DNA from 3 places in the Ktedonobacter sp. SOSP1-52 genome. Region 2 is predicted to be linked to each of the others. Evidence: a T-box and tRNA genes for the amino acid it is inferred to sense, from the RefSeq annotation. Region 2 holds a T-box; the other regions hold tRNA genes.

Region 1 (2,253 bases), 550 kb from region 2:
TTATAGTGCCGCCATTATCGATTGGTTCACCATCATCAAAAATAATTACGTGCTGGGGCGTGGTCTGACAACCGTTTATGCCATCAGTGGCCCCTATGTGGGCACCTCTGGCGCGGGCACCTGGGCCGCCAAAGTCGTCAACTCCATGGCGCGTTATCAGGCACAGACGGAGCCGCCACCACCACCTGTCACACCCACTCCCACGCGTGAGAGCCGTCCCTTTAATGAGGGCCCGACAGGCTTCTTCCCGGCTCAAAGCTTCTCCCAGGATGCTAGGCATATTGCTCCAGGAACTGAGGTTCCCGGTGGAAAGAACACTCAGCCACAGGCTGATGGCCTTCCAGTGGCTTTACGTAATACCATTGTCGCGGTGTGTCTATTGCTCTCAGTGGCCGTATTCGCCCTGGGCGTGATGCTACGTAGGCGCAATTCTAGCGTGAGCATACTGGAGATAGAGGTCCAACAAGCCGTGTTCGCCGTCACGCCTCCTCTGGCAGCTGTCCCACAGACGCCATTGCCAGCCGAGGTGTTTGCGGCGCCGTCCTTTGTGCAGGAGGCAGGCGTCTTCCAGGTGGTCTCGCTCTCAGCCTCGACGGAGGAACTGGAGCGAGATGCGTCTCAGTTTGTGGCCTCTCAGGGACAGAGCATACCTATTGCACCTCTCTTTGGAATCTCGGCGAAGAGCGCAGCTCCCCGCGAGCGCAACACCGACGAACACGTTCCATTGACAGGACTGCGCCCAGGAGGGGGGCTGCTCTCGCGTTATCGCAACACCGAGGCCCTGAATAACTCAAGCAATGGTCCCTCACAGAAGCAATCAGATCCCAACCTGGTCTCAGTAGGGAGTGGGCAGCAAGAAGGCTTTTAGCTGCCTTAAAAGCACGCCTACACGGTCCGAAGAGGCAAGCGAGCGGATAGAGCGGAAATTTGGGGAACCTATAAAAAAAGGCCAGAAAAACTGTTGACAAAAATCGCGCTTAGGTGTATTATGGCACACGTAATCCGTTAGCAATTAGCCCTCGTGGCGGAATGGTATACGCAGCAGGTTGAGGGCCTGTGCTCGAAAGGGCGTGGTGGTTCGAGTCCACTCGAGGGCATTTGTAGGGCATCCAAATATTGAGTAAATATCTGGGTGCCTGATTTTTCGCCAACAAGCGGAATACACGGGCGATTAGCTCAGCTGGTTAGAGCGGCTGCTTTACACGCAGTAGGTCTGGGGTTCGAATCCCTAATCGCCCATCTCAAGCGGCTTTAGAGGCTCTTCTGTAGCAAGCAAACACAGTGCTATAGAAGAGCTTTTTTGCGCCTTTTTTCTAGTCCAAGCCTACTGCCTTAACGTTACAGTCTAGACTAAATTGTGTGATTAGATTTCGCTTTATTGTGGATAGCATTTTGAAACTTTTTATGTTAAAATCAATCTAGACCAAATAGTTATAGCTTGATAGTCTAAGCTAATTTAAAGGGAACGGTGGGCTATATTATGTCAGAAATGAAAGTGGACCATATCGCTGATGTTTTTAGGCAGCGAATTGAGGGCGGTATGTACGGGACTGCCGGGCGTTTGCCATCACTATCGATGCTTGCTCAGGAGTTCGATACTACTCGTGAGACAATGAATAAAGTTGTTCAGTTGTTGCAGTCTGAGGGCCTTGTTGTCTCAAAAGGTCGTGCTGGTGTTTTTGTAAGTAAGCCTCGTGCTCGCGTACCTGGTATCACTGCACGCTTTGATCTGTTTTTGAAGGAACAGGGATTGACGCCTGTAGAGGTCAATATAGATCCTCCAATGTTGGTTTCTGCTCCTGCTGATGTCGCCGAGGTGTTTAATATTCCTGTGGGCGAAAAAGTAGTGAGAAGAGTACGTTTGCAGGGTACGAAAGATGAGCCTTATCGTGTTGCAGAGAACTTCTATCCTGCCTCGCTAGCTGGAGGTCCCATTTTTCAGAAGATGCAGAGTGATGTTAGCACTGATGTGTTGTTGGAGATCAAAAATCGGCACGGCCTGGCGGTGCAGTTTGTTCATGAGGATGTGATTGCTCGTCTTCCGTCAATGCATGAGCAAGAGCTGCTGAAGATCAATCGTAGTTCTCCGGTCCTGGAAGTCCATCGGAAGAACTATGCAGAAGATCATGAGACAGTGATCATGTTCAATCGGATCATATTCGTCGCCAAGTTTTTTCTACTATCCTATGAGTATCAAACTGGATTGTGGGCTAAGAAGTAGTTATTCAGAAGTGTTCTAATGCATCATTGAGG
Region 2 (2,253 bases):
CAATCGCGGTATCACCCAGAATGGTTTCGGGTCGCGTGGTCGCGACGCTGATATAGCGCGTCTCGCTCTCGCCCTCAACTGGCTTGAGCGGATAGCGCACATAGGTCAGCTTTCCAGGGGTGTCGACATGGTTGACCTCGAGGTCAGACAGGGCGCTCATACAACGGGGACACCAGTTGATGATGCGCTCGCCACGATAGATCAGTCCCTCTTCATACAAGCTGACGAAGACCTCGCGCACAGCGTGAGAGAGCCCCTCATCGAGGGTAAAGCGCTCACGCGACCAGTCACAGGAAGCGCCCAGGCGGCGATGCTGGTCCTGAATGCGTCCCTTATACTGGTGTACCCATTGCCAGACACGCTCTAAAAAGGCCTCACGCCCCAGTTTATGGCGGTCGGTCCCCTCTTTGGCGATCAGGCGCTCGACAACGGTCTGGGTCGCGATACCGGCGTGGTCCTCGCCCGGAACCCAGAGCGTCTCATCGCCCAGCATGCGATGGTAGCGGATCAGGATATCCTCAACGGTGGAGGTAATACCATGTCCCAGATGCAGCGCGCCCGTCACGTTGGGCGGAGGCATACTAATGACAAAGGGCTTGCGCTCAGGATTGGGGCGTGGCTTAAAGTAGCCTCCCTCTTCCCAGAAGCGATACCATTTCGCCTCGACTGCCTGGGGCTCATAGGCCTTGGGAAGATCGGCGGCGGATGGAGTGGGCATTGTGAGTGTATTCTGCTCCTGCTCAGCCATGTTGACTCCTCTTGTTTTTTAACTTCTCAGCGCCTGCGGCGCTTCGCGAGGGTAAGGGTGTGTGGATGCTGATGTGTCGCTTAGCGACACATCAGCATCCACACACCCTTACCCGGCGTAGGTTAATGGGTGGTGGAAACGTCTGCGTTCTTGTTTAACATAATAAAAAAAGCCTTCCTCGTAAAGGACGAGAAAGGACATGACTCGTGGTACCACCTTTGTTCGATCAATCTGTGCGATTGATCCTCATGGGTGCGATAACGGACACATCCGTGAAAATTCCCCCTCTTAAATAGATGGGGTGCTTTTCAGACTCCCAGGCGACCTTCGACGCTTCGTCAACCGAAAGGGACTTGCAGCCAATGATCCCTTCTCTCTGGCGGTGTGTGCGTCTACTCCTCCTGCTCGTAGCCAGATTATTTCTATGCTCTCTATTTTCTTTTTCGGCAATTATCTGTAGTCTAACGAGTGCAAGCACGAATGTCAATAGACTAGAAGCGTAAGGGATATGCGTGAGAAAATGGCCACGGCCATTTTCTCACGCATATCCCTTACGCTTGAAACTCTTCGGGTTTGTTAGAACTTCTTGAAGGTACAGGTGACCTTGCCGAAGGAGATGGAATCGCCATCATTCAGCTGGGTCGCATTGTCGGGCTCCAGGCGCTTGCCATTGACCCGTGTAGAGTTGGTACTATTCAAGTCAGTCAGGGTAAAGTTGTTTCCGCTATGTTCAAAGGCGGCATGCACACGTGAAATGGTGTCCGCGCCCTGCTTGCTGCTCAGATCAACATCGGGGCGAATACCACCCAGGTCATTGTCGTAGCGGCCAACGGCGGCCGACTCGCCCTTTAGCTGCACCTGCGAGCCATCGCTAAAGATGAGCGCGCCCCAGGCTGGACCTGCTGCGGTGGAGACGTGAGGAGCAGGCTGAGCATGCCCAGCTGCACGAGGCGACGGAGGCTGTTGCGCGGGCTGAACCAGGTTAGCCTTGCCGCCCTGTTGCTCTTGCTTCTGCTGCATCTGCTGTTGCAGGTGCGCAGGCGGAGTGTAGTAGACCTCCTCTTTCTTAGGCTGCTGAGAGGGAGTCTCCTTCGCGGGGGCAGGTGTAGGAGCCGTGTTGGGAACAGTAGGCTGTGAAGCAGTCGCCTGGCTCTGCTGATTTGAAGGCACATAGTACTGGATCTCAGGCTTCTTGGGCGCGGGCGCCGCTTCCTTCTTCTCTGTACCCTGCACATACTTTACTGTCGGCTGTGGCGCGACTGTAGGATTCTGCGGCGTTGGTGGCACATACTCCGGCGGCACGGGCCGCTGCGATGGCTGCTGACCTGGGAAGATTGTCGACTCCACCACACTGGGCTGCGGCTGCGCGGGCGGCGTATAGGTTGGTGTGGGTGGTGGCGTATACACTGGCGCCGGTGGTGGCGTCGGAGGTGTATAGGTTGGTTGCGGCGCCGGTGACGGCGTCGGCGGGGTATACGTCACGCGTGGCTGGGGAGCCGGTACTG
Region 3 (2,253 bases), on a different contig from region 2:
ATCTGGGTTATGGTATATCAGCGTTACCAGCCGCTCGACTTGTGTGTTAAATTCTCCCTGTCGGAACCAGTGTTTGGCTAAATCTGGTAAAACCATGGTTGTGAGTATAAGACTTTCATGCTCGGGAAGTCCTCTATCTAGCGGCTGTCTTGGTTGGAAAATATTGAAATGAGACTTTTGTAGCTCCTCTGAACTTGTTATTTCACCCGCCACGCTGATATGAGCATTATAGGAAATCATGACATGCTCTTTTACATATGATGCGATCATAACATGACCCTGTTGAAACCATTGTAGCCAGTGTTGAGGGATCTCTGCGCAGCGTAAGAGCTGGAGCCAGGCTTTCGGTGAAGCTTCTTTGATAAAATCTGGTTGAGTCAGGTTGAGTAGTGGAAGAAGTGGATTGCACAGAAATTCATGCGGGAACTCCTCTATCAGCTTGAGCAGTTGTGTAAGAGGGGTGTTGGGATTCTGGGTTGTGGCGCGTCGCACCACATCATTTTGGTCCAGGGCGAAGGCTTCGAGTAGGTTTGAGGGGGCATTTGGATTGGCAGCGATGATGTGTTTTAGTTCACGTTCTTGCGCCAGCTCAGCTAGGCGTGCAGGTGCAGTCTCGGGGTTGGCTGCTTCTCCAGCATAGGGATGTTTCTTTCGGTGGTGCCTCATAGTGAATATGCTCTTTCACAAGTTATTGGCGGATTCTATATCTGGGAAAAGGGATGCGTAATCAGAGAAGGTGCGAAGTGAAATAGACGATGAGAGTCGGAGGTGACCGGGAGTTGAACCCGGTGTCTGCCTAACGCCTTGTCAGGGCGCCGCATGCTGACGCTGCACCACACCTCCGAAAACAATATGGAGCGGCCAGGAGTCGAACCTGGCGTCTTTTGTCGCTTTTGCAGAGCGAGTATATGCTGACCGCTGCACTACATCCCCATATCGACCGAACGCTCGGTGCGGTTACTATAATATAGAAGAGTTTCACTGTCAATGCAGCGACCAGCATGTTTATCAGTCAGTCAGTCAGTCAGTCAGTCTCTGCCTTGTTCTCATCGCGCAGGGCCAATTGCTGACGGGCGACCGCGCGTACATAGCGATTGGCGTCCTGTGCCAGTTCCTTGAGCAAGGCTAATGAGGCATTAGGGTGTTGTGCGCTTTGATAGCGCTCCAGGGGAATAGGCGAACGTGCGAAGCTGTACAAAAATTGGATGGGGAGCTTTTCGTAGGCCAGCAGTTCTAGACGTAGGGAATCGCTCGTCATAGATTGGAGCGCCTTCGCGTATGAATCGAGCCGCATCTGAGTACGTTCCTTTTGGGAAACGACTGAGGGATAGGCGAAGTTTGCTTGAAAAGACGCGGATTTTTGATTGGAATTTTGCATCCTTAGCTGATTAAGTAATTCCAGGGGAATGCGTGGATTGGTTATTAGGTTTCGAAATATATTTACGTCTGAGTGCTCGGCAAAGCGCATAAACAAATCCCTGGGGAGCCGAGCGTTTCCTGCCAGTTGTGCCAGAATATCGTTATCTGAATCGTTGGCGAGGAGATAGAAGGCCTCTTCAGGTAATCTGGGGTTCTGGGCTACTGCATAGCGCACAACTGGCTCTATATCCCTGGCGAGGGAGAGCAGTAGTGGCGAAGGCGTTTTAACATTCCGTGCTAGCACCATACGTACAGGAGTGTAGGTATCCTGGGCGAGCTGGTAGTAGTGTTCTTCCGAAAGACCATGCCTTGCCGCGATTGCCTTGCGCACAGTCATATCAGTATCCTGGGCAAGTAGGTGGTAGAGCCGCTTTGGAAGCCCATGTCTGCTCGCAACTGCCCGCCGCACAATCGCATCTGGATCATGTGAGAGGGTTTCCAGCATATGTTCTTCAAGCTGGGGTTGATGGGCTGCCCCTCTTCTTAAGAGGGGATCACTGCTGGATGCTAAATGCATCAGCAGCGATTTCGACATTTTTGCGCGCTTTGCTATGCTGTAACGTACATCTAACTCTTTGTCTTGAAGCATCTGTAGAAGCACATCTTCTGGCGTGCATGGATGATGTGCGACGGCCAGACGTACCTTTAGCACTTGATGTCTGGCTAGCTTTCTCAATATGTCTTCATCGATCTGTGGACTATAGCGCAAAGAGATGACCAGATCCTCTACATTGATATTTTCTATCTGCCAGTGTAGGCTGTGATTGATAAAGTCTGGTAAAACCCCACAGGTGAATATGAGCAACTGATGTATGGAACCGTTACTGTAGAGAG

What was found. A T-box is a leader RNA that pairs with one kind of tRNA and senses whether it is charged. The one in region 2 lies ahead of JMJ16_RS35875 (valine--tRNA ligase), so its partner is inferred to be a tRNA-Val.
Region 1: it encodes a tRNA-Val, which carries the amino acid that the T-box ahead of JMJ16_RS35875 (valine--tRNA ligase) is inferred to sense. The anticodon was not compared.
Region 3: it encodes a tRNA-Val, which carries the amino acid that the T-box ahead of JMJ16_RS35875 (valine--tRNA ligase) is inferred to sense. The anticodon was not compared.

The regions. Positions count from the first base shown of each region.
Region 1 covers NZ_BNJH01000004.1:723,070-725,322, reverse strand. Annotated here, with positions in the region: gene JMJ16_RS38330 (glucosaminidase domain-containing protein) at 1-868, shown strand, start outside; tRNA gene JMJ16_RS38325 (tRNA-Leu) at 1,016-1,097, shown strand; tRNA gene JMJ16_RS38320 (tRNA-Val) at 1,166-1,239, shown strand; gene JMJ16_RS38315 (GntR family transcriptional regulator) at 1,481-2,221, shown strand.
Region 2 covers NZ_BNJH01000004.1:173,991-176,243, forward strand. Annotated here, with positions in the region: gene JMJ16_RS35875 (valine--tRNA ligase) at 1-748, opposite strand, end outside; T-box leader at 929-1,166, opposite strand; gene JMJ16_RS35880 (FHA domain-containing protein) at 1,325-2,253, opposite strand, start outside.
Region 3 covers NZ_BNJH01000002.1:591,943-594,195, reverse strand. Annotated here, with positions in the region: gene JMJ16_RS18255 (hypothetical protein) at 1-666, opposite strand, end outside; tRNA gene JMJ16_RS18250 (tRNA-Val) at 764-843, opposite strand; tRNA gene JMJ16_RS18245 (tRNA-Cys) at 854-931, opposite strand; gene JMJ16_RS18240 (hypothetical protein) at 1,025-2,253, opposite strand, start outside.